4 regions of the Polycladomyces zharkentensis genome follow, and region 1 is predicted to be linked to each of the others. Evidence: riboswitches for the same ligand, from Rfam matches in the RefSeq annotation. Region 1 holds a riboswitch; each other region holds the start of a gene.
What was found. Region 1 has a riboswitch for S-adenosylmethionine ahead of JQC72_RS00545 (methionine ABC transporter ATP-binding protein). Riboswitches for the same ligand answer to the same signal wherever they lie in the genome.

Region 1 (2,202 bases):
TCGGGCGTAGAAGGGGGCCGCTCCCGCGATCAGAGGAATCGTGGCCGCCGTCGGACCAAGCGTGGTGCCGACCAACAGCTTGGACAGCGGGAACAGAAAGAGAACCAGTACAATGAACGGCACCGCCCGGAACAGGTTGACGATCAGGCCCAAGATCCGCTGGATCACAACGTTTTCCCACAGGTGTCCCTTATCCGTGATCACGAGGAGCACCCCCAACGGAATGCCGATCACGGCCGAGAAAAACGTGGAGATGGCCACCATGTACAGCGTTTCCCCGGTCGCTTGCCACAAAAGGGTGGTGTCCAGTTGATCAAACATACGGGATCACCTCCGAACTGCCCTCAAATTCCCGGATCGCCTCCACTGCATCCCGGACTTGGTCCCCTTCTCCGCTCACCCGCAAGGTGATCGTTCCGTCGTTTTCCTCATGGTCAGGCAAGATCGTCACTGTCACGCCTCGTTTTACCCAATCGGCCAAGCGGGACCAGATGCGATCCAAATCATTTGACCGCACCTGGATCAAAGCGGCATGCTCTTTTGAAGCTTCCAGTTCTTCAGTGTGATAGGACTGTACGAATTGTCGGGTAACCGGGTGTTTCGGTTGCCGGAACAGCGTATCCACCTCACCCAGTTCCACCACTTTTCCGGCTTCCATGACGGCCATGCGGTGGCACAGCCGTTTGACCACACTCATTTCATGCGTGATGATCACCATCGTAATGCCGGTGTCCCGGTGGATCTCCTTCAACAATTGCAAAATGGAAGCTGTCGTCTCCGGGTCCAGTGCCGATGTCGCCTCATCACAAAGCAAGACGCTCGGATCATTGGCCAACGCCCGTGCGATGCCGACACGCTGTTTCTGTCCCCCGGACAGTTGGGCGGGATACGCGTTTGCCCGATGGGCAAGACCCACCCGTTCCAGCAAGGCATCCACTTTTTCCCGGATTTCCTTTTTCGATTTGCCCGCCAGCTCCAAGGGGAAGGCCACATTTTCCCACACGGTGCGGGACCATAGCAAGTGGAAATGCTGAAAAATCATGCCGATTTTCTTTCGCGCTTCGCGCAACTCCCGCTCGCTGCTTTCGGAAATGGAAATGCCATCCACCGTGACACTGCCCGAAGTGGGTTTTTCCAATCCGTTGAGCAGTCGAAGCAATGTGCTTTTCCCCGCTCCGCTGTGACCGACGATCCCGAAAATTTCTCCGCGTTCGATGCGGAGATTGATATCCTGTAACGCGACCACATCCTCGCCTTTCGAGGAAGGGTACACTTTGTTCACTTGGTCGAGTACAATCATCGCGTTCACCACCTGTCTGTAAGAAAAGATCCCTTTCTGCCAGAGCAGAAAGGGATCTTATTTATCATAAAATCGCCTCTCTCATCTGCCAGAACCGATGGGCTCTGCAGGAATTGGCACCATTTCCGCGTGCATACCGCGGACGGTTGCCGGGTTTCATCGGGCCAGTCCCTCCACCTCTCTTGATAAGAGCGCGCAACATCGTCGTATCAAGTTGTCAGATTACATCCTACCACGACAACGTTCGCGATGTCAACGACATTCTTCTTTCCCATAATATACAAATTTTTTTGATGAATGATGACGGTAGATTACCATGAGATTACATTTCGTTTACAAATGGCCAAAAACCCACTACGGCGACGGACATTCGCGTATAATAAAGACAATCAAGGACACGAACAACGGAGGTGCCCGACATGAGCACGGTTGTCGGCAAATCGTTTTGGATCGGCCTGATCAATGCGACCGGTTTAAGCCTCCCGTTTTGGCTTCTCCTGTATATGGCCCTTCGGCTGACCTTTTAATGGGGGATTGCCACAGCCGGAGCTTCATGTGTCGGGAAAGCTTGTGATACAAATGAACAGAAACGGGAAAAAACGGATTACCCTCGGGGCAATCCGTTTTGTCTTGGCACAGCGAATCAACGGGCACCGTTACCGGTCAGCACCACCCATACCGTACGCAGCAGAATGCGCATATCCAGCGCGAACGATTGCCGTTTGATGTAGTACATATCCAATTCGAATTTCTCTTTCGGTGTCATGTCATAACCACCGTTCACCTGTGCCCATCCGGTCAAACCCGGTTTCACCAACAGGCGATTTTTGAATCCGGGAATCTCTGCGGCAAATTTCTCGGTGAACATCGGTCTTTCCGGCCGCGGGCCGATCAAACTCATG
Region 2 (2,202 bases), on a different contig from region 1:
AACGCCTCCTCCATTACCTCGGGCGATGTGGAGTCGATCATCAGCGGCGCTTTGATCACCTTGACGGCATAGGTCAAAAACCGCCGCATATCCTCCAGTTCGTCCCTGTCGGGATCAGCCAGGCACACGTCAATCACCTGAGCGCCGTTTTTCACCTGTTTTCGGGCGATTTCCGCAGCGGCTTCATATTCCCCTTCCTGGATCAGGTTTCGGAATTTGCGCGACCCGATCACGTTGGTCCGCTCACCGACGAGAATCGGTCGATTGTCCGCTTCCACATAAACGGGTTCGATGCCGGATACCGCCGGGATGCGCCGTTCCGGTACGGGACGGGGGCGTTTGTCCTTCAGCGCCTCCGCCAGCGCACGGATGTGATCCGGTGTCGTACCGCAACATCCGCCCGCCATATTGAGCCACCCGGCTTCGGCAAAGGCAGCCAACTTGGCGGCCAGTCCCTCCGGCGTTTCATGATACCTTCCCTCTTCGTCCGGAAGACCGGCGTTGGGATAACAGCTTACCCCACAACCGGCCATCGAAGCCAGCGTCCGCAAGTGGTCACGCATAAATTCCGGGCCGGTCGCACAGTTCAACCCCACGGACAAGGGGCGGAGATGGGAGATGGACACGTAAAAGGCCTCCACATTTTGCCCGGCCAACATCGTGCCCATCGGTTCGATCGTGCCGGAAATCAGAATCGGCACTTCGGTTCCCAACTCCGCAAATGCCCGCCGGATTCCGATTCCGCCCGCTTTCACATTCAGCGTGTCCTGGGATGTCTCCAGCAGCAACGCATCCACGCCGCCCAACAACAGTGCACGCGCCTGTTCGTAATACGCATCCACCAGTTGGTCGAACGTGACACCGCCCGTCACCGAGAGCGTCTTGGTTGTCGGTCCCATCGCCCCGGCCACATACCGGGGAGAACCGTCCCGCTTCCATTTGTCAACGGCTTTGCGGGCGCAGGCCACCGCTGCGCGGTTGATCTCTTCCACACGGTTTTCCAGTCCGTACTCGGCCAGCACCACCGACGTGGCACCGAACGTGTTGGTCTCCACAATGTCTGCTCCCGCTTCCAGATACGCTTCATGAATGGATTGGATCAGGTCGGGGCGTGTCAGGTTGAGTATTTCGTTACATCCCTCATACTCTTCACCACCAAAATCCTCCGCCGTCAAACGGGCATTTTGCAGCATCGTTCCCATCGCGCCGTCCAGAATCAGGATTTTTTCTCTCATCCGTTCTGCCAACGGTTGAATACCCATGGCCATCATCCTCTTTCCTTCCATCAAATAAAAAACCTTTCATCTCTGATCGGATGAAAGGTTGGCGTCGTAAACGCGCAAACTCTCATCTCCCAGAGATACCCTCTGCAGGAATTGGCACCACATTTGAAAGGCAATCCCTCTCAAATAGGTTGCCGGGCTTCATCGGGCCAGTCCCTCCGCCACTCTGGATAAGAGTTCCGCTAATCGGATTATGTGATTTTTTCGGAACAGACGAACGAAAAGGATTTGGAGATAAATATACAAAAAGAACGGGGCACCTGTCAATTGATTTCAGATCTTTGATTCGGGTGAACCTTTTTCCTCCCGCTCCGACTCGAGCGTGTCTGGTCCATATGGTCCGCATTGTTTTCCCGGCTTTCTCCCCAGAACCTCCCGAAAAACGGATCATGTCCGCTTCGAACCGTTGGGCGAAAGAACCAAGCCAAGTGCGCTTCGCTCAGGGATGCTCGCAATGGGGTTCCTCCGACGCTTCGTTCTGCCGTCAACCCGGAAAGGATGCCTCCCTGACTAACCAGACACACCCTCCTCCATCCTCTCTTTCACCATACTATATGCGCTTTGAAAGAAACTTTTCTCCGTGTTTGTCCGACCGGGCCGCCCGTTTTTACTTCTCAGGTGCCCACACGCTCCTTCGTCCCGTTCTGCCGCCGGCAGATCGTTGCCACCGCCTGAGCAACGGTCAACCGATCGCAACCGTTATGCATCCCGTTCCGTCACCGTTTCAACAGCCTCGTCCGTTGCTCCCTTCCGGGCCGCCATCAGGAACCAAGTGATCAATACAAACGCCGTCAGTGCCAAAAAGGGAATGGTGACAAATCCGAACCAGTTGATGTATTCGCCCGTGCACGGCACCCCGCGCGTGCAGGGAGTGAACGACTTCATCGCCGGTACCTTTTGCAGCAGATAATGATAAAGC
Region 3 (2,202 bases), on a different contig from region 1:
TTGTTTTCACAGACGATGATTTCCGCTTGGTTTTCCGGCACTTTCTTCACGTCATACGCCCAGCGCCGGGCCGCTTTGAGGGCGGTTTCCACCGCCTCGGCACCGGTATTCATCGGCAAGATCATCTCTTTGCCCGTCAGTTGAGCCACTTTTTCGTAAAAAAGTCCCAGCTGATCGTTATGGAAAGCACGGGAGGTCAAAGTGACTTTATCCGCTTGTTCTTTCAACGCCGCGATCAGGCGGGGATGGCGGTGTCCATGGTTCAATGCCGAATAGGCGCTCAGCATGTCCATGTACTTGTTGCCGTCGGCATCCTCCACCCAGACGCCTTCCGCCTTGGATATCACGATCGGCAGGGGATGATAGTTCCTGGCGCCGTATTTGTCCGTCAGTTCGATCAACGCTTGGTTTCGTGACATGATGGCCTCCTTGGATGAATAAATTTGATGTGTGGGCGCATATCAACACGCCCTGACCCGAAAATGAGCAATCTATCACCATTTTAGATGGAATTCGGAACGGAATCAATGACGGAACATTTTCTTTAAAAAGCGGTTGACGGCGACATGAGAGACCGGTATAATGAAAAACAAGTTTTCTGATTGTCGATACAATTGAATCGGATTTGGAATCTCTTATCGAGAGTGGTGGAGGGACTGGCCCGATGAAACCCGGCAACCCCGGTCTGTACGAACCGGAAGGTGCCAATTCCTGCGGAAACCGCCGCCAACGGTTTCCGAGAGATAAGAGAGGAGAGCTGGCGTATCCAAAGCCTCTTCTCTTATCGGAGAAGAGGCTTTTTCATTCCACTGTTGCAGGCTTCCGTCACCAATCGGAAAGGCGGCTTTTGGCAGGCGTGCCCTTCTGAGTGTGTGTTGCAAGAGCGAGAGAGAGGCTCACACGACCCACAGGGTATGCGGAGAGATACCCCAAAGCGTTCAATCCCTGCGAAAGGATGATGGTGATGAGCGATACGCAACAATACGGTTTGGAAACGTTGGCGGTCCACGGTGGCCAAGAACCTGACCCGACGACCAATGCCCGAGCGGTACCGATTTACCAAACCACTTCCTATGTATTCAATGATACGGAACATGCGGCCAATTTGTTTGCATTGAAAGAATTCGGCAATATCTACACCCGCATCATGAACCCGACACAAGATGTTTTTGAAAAGCGGGTGGCCGCGCTGGAAGGAGGCGTCGGTGCGCTGGCGACGAGTTCCGGTCAGGCGGCAATCACCTACTCCATCCTGAACATCGCCAAAGCCGGAGACGAAATCGTCTCATCCAGCAGCCTGTACGGCGGCACGTACAACCTGTTCCACCATACCTTTCCCAAGCTGGGAATTACCGTGCGGTTCGTCGACCCTTCCGATCCGGAAAATTTCAAAAAGGCGATCAATGAAAAGACGCGGGCCGTTTATGCGGAGATTATCGGCAACCCCAAAATGGACGTGCTGGATGTGGAGGCCGTGGCCAAAGTGGCGCATGATGCCGGCTTGCCGCTGATCGTGGACAATACGCTGGCCACTCCGTACCTGTGCCGGCCGATTGAGTTCGGGGCGGACATCGTGGTCCACTCGGCCACCAAATTCATCGGCGGTCACGGCACCAGTATCGGTGGGGTGATTGTGGATTCGGGCAAATTCGATTGGACCAACGGCAAATTCCCGGAATTGACCGAACCGGACCCCAGCTATCACGGGGTTTCCTACACGGAAGCGGTCGGACCGCTGGCATACATCATCAAGGCTCGGGTTCAATTGCTGCGGGACATCGGGGCATCCATTTCTCCGTTCAATGCGTTTTTGTTCTTGCAAGGGTTGGAAACGTTGCATCTGAGAATGGAACGGCACAGCGAGAACGCGCTTCGGGTTGCCCGGTTCCTCCAGGAACACGAACTGGTGGAGTGGGTGAGTCATCCGGGATTGGAAGGCCATCCGTCGTACGAAAAAGCGAAAAAATATCTGCCCAAAGGGCAAGGCGCCATTTTCACGTTCGGTATCAAAGGTGGTTTGGAAGCGGGCAAAAAACTCATCGAAAACTTACGCCTCTTCTCTCACCTGGCCAACGTGGGTGACGCCAAATCCCTCGTGATTCATCCGGCCAGCACCACTCATCAGCAGTTGACGGAAGAAGAACAGTTGGCCGCAGGCGTAACACCGGAACTGGTACGCTTGTCCGTGGGAATTGAGTCGGT
Region 4 (2,202 bases), on a different contig from region 1:
GGGACACGAGCAACCTGTACCCCGACCGAGCGGCACACAATGTTTGGATTATGAGTTGGAAGTGGCGTGCATCATCGGGAAAAAGGGACACAACATCTCCCGGGAATCGGCGAGGGAGTATATCGCGGGACTGTGTATCCTCAACGATTGGAGCGCACGGGATATTCAGCTTGAGGAAATGAAAGTCGGTTTGGGACCGGCCAAAGGGAAAGATTTTGCCACTTCGTTGGGACCGTGGTTGGTTACCCCGGATGAGCTGGAAGACCGAAGAAACGGTGACCATTGGGATTTGGCGATGACTGCCCGTGTCAACGGGGTCGAGTTGTCCCGCGGCAATCTCCGGGATCTGCACTTTTCCTTTGCCGAGATGATTGAGCGGGCTTCTCAGGATGTTTTTTTGTATCCTGGAGACGTAATCGGGTCCGGCACGGTTGGAACCGGGTGTATTTTGGAGCTGGGTACGGAAGTGCATCCCTGGTTGGAGCCGGGTGACATGGTAGAACTGGAAGTAGAGCGTTTGGGCGTGCTTCGCAACCGCATCGTGGAGCGGCGTGATTGATGTCCGGTTTCCCGTGGAACCGGACATTTTTCTACTCGGTACGGACAAATTTCGCCGAAATGACGATGCCTGTCTGATATTGTTCAAAAAAAAGGGTTTGACAAACGTATTTTTTTTGTTGGATAATAGGGACTAATTAAATAGGGATCAACCACTGACTCGTTATCGAGAGAGGCGGAGGGACTGGCCCGATGAAGCCCGGCAACCATGTTCGTCCCCTGCGTTGTAGGCAGGGTACGGGCATAAGGTGCCAATTCCTGCAGTGCCTTCGGGTGCTGAGAGATAAGGAGCAGGGTGGCGTGGATACATGTCCCCCTCTTCTTATCTTTAAGAAGAGGGTTTTGAAATTTTAAAGGGGGGAGCAGGGCGATGAAGCGTGTCAATGTTGCGTTATTGGGACTGGGAACGGTGGGAACGGGAACATATAAAATGCTCCAGTCCAATCAAGACGTGATTGCACGCAAAACGGGCACGCTGTTTGAAGTGCGCCGCATTCTGGTGCGGGATCTGACCAAGAAACGAAAGGTGGAAGGCGTGGGACATCTCCTGACCACCCGCTTTGAGGATGTATTGGACGCGGGGGTGCAGGTAGTGATTGAAGCGATGGGCGGAATCGAACCCACGCGCACCTATGTGGTGAAAGCAATAGAAGCGGGATGTCACGTTGTGACAGCCAATAAAGAGCTGATCGCCAAACACGGGGTGGAGCTGGAGCAGCTGGCGCGTGAAAAGGGCGTTCAATTGTTGTATGAAGCCAGTGTGGGCGGCGGAATCCCCGTTTTGGGCACCTTGCAGCATCTGCTCAAAGCCAACCGCATTCACAAGGTTTCCGGGATTGTTAACGGTACCTGCAATTATATTCTGACGCAAATGGCCGAACATGGGCGTTCGTTTGATTCCGTTCTTGCAGAGGCGCAGGAAAAAGGATACGCTGAAGCCGATCCGACCGCAGACGTCGAAGGTTTTGATTCGGCTCACAAACTGGCGATTCTCTGCCGGTTGGCTTTCGGGGTGGATGTGAAGGTGGAAGACATCCCGAGAAAAGGGATCACGGACATCACGGTTGCCGAATTGGAGATCGCCCGTCGTTTGGGATATTCCATCAAATTGCTCGCCCAAGCGGAACAATACGGTGAAGAAGGACCGGTTGCATTGCAAGTCGCGCCCACCTTGGTGCCGCTATCCCATCCGCTTTCCGGCGTTCGCGGCGTATACAACGCCATCCATGTGGAAGGTGATGTCGTGCAAGATGTGACGCTGGTGGGTCAAGGTGCGGGCGAACAACCCACAGGCAGTGCGGTGGTGGAAGATTTGTGCAATGTGTACCGCCTGCCTGTTTTGCGAGCCGCCTCTCTTCGTCGCCCGATGATTTTGCCGGCAGGTGAAGAAAGTGGTCTCCAGTTCCTCCTGATCGAAACGGAGGATGTATTGCCTGCCGACACGGCGGACAAGTGGAAGGCGGATCTCCTCGATACGGGCATCCAAGTGTTGGATGCGCTCATCTATCCGGATCATGGCCGGAGCCATGCCGCTTTCCTCGTTCGCAACTGGGAGCCGCGGCTGGTTTCAGTCCTGCCTGCGGAATGGGAAGTGTCCGTCAAACGGATCATCACCCGCCCGGTGTTGGCGGCTTCCGTCTCGCA

Region 2: it holds a riboswitch for S-adenosylmethionine, as region 1 does, so the genes downstream of both, metH (methionine synthase) here and JQC72_RS00545 (methionine ABC transporter ATP-binding protein) in region 1, are expected to answer to the same signal.
Region 3: it holds a riboswitch for S-adenosylmethionine, as region 1 does, so the genes downstream of both, JQC72_RS03515 (homocysteine synthase) here and JQC72_RS00545 (methionine ABC transporter ATP-binding protein) in region 1, are expected to answer to the same signal.
Region 4: it holds a riboswitch for S-adenosylmethionine, as region 1 does, so the genes downstream of both, JQC72_RS04840 (homoserine dehydrogenase) here and JQC72_RS00545 (methionine ABC transporter ATP-binding protein) in region 1, are expected to answer to the same signal.

The regions. Positions count from the first base shown of each region.
Region 1 covers NZ_JAFHAP010000001.1:119,954-122,155, forward strand. Annotated here, with positions in the region: gene JQC72_RS00540 (methionine ABC transporter permease) at 1-321, opposite strand, end outside; gene JQC72_RS00545 (methionine ABC transporter ATP-binding protein) at 314-1,300, opposite strand; SAM riboswitch class I at 1,379-1,492, opposite strand; gene JQC72_RS00550 (sugar transferase) at 1,944-2,202, opposite strand, start outside.
Region 2 covers NZ_JAFHAP010000011.1:89,408-91,609, reverse strand. Annotated here, with positions in the region: gene metH (methionine synthase) at 1-1,262, opposite strand, end outside; SAM riboswitch class I at 1,345-1,460, opposite strand; gene JQC72_RS12600 (disulfide oxidoreductase) at 1,983-2,202, opposite strand, start outside.
Region 3 covers NZ_JAFHAP010000004.1:344,782-346,983, reverse strand. Annotated here, with positions in the region: gene JQC72_RS03520 (ornithine--oxo-acid transaminase) at 1-419, opposite strand, end outside; SAM riboswitch class I at 633-750, shown strand; gene JQC72_RS03515 (homocysteine synthase) at 965-2,202, shown strand, end outside.
Region 4 covers NZ_JAFHAP010000005.1:68,708-70,909, forward strand. Annotated here, with positions in the region: gene JQC72_RS04835 (fumarylacetoacetate hydrolase family protein) at 1-559, shown strand, start outside; SAM riboswitch class I at 719-848, shown strand; gene JQC72_RS04840 (homoserine dehydrogenase) at 929-2,202, shown strand, end outside.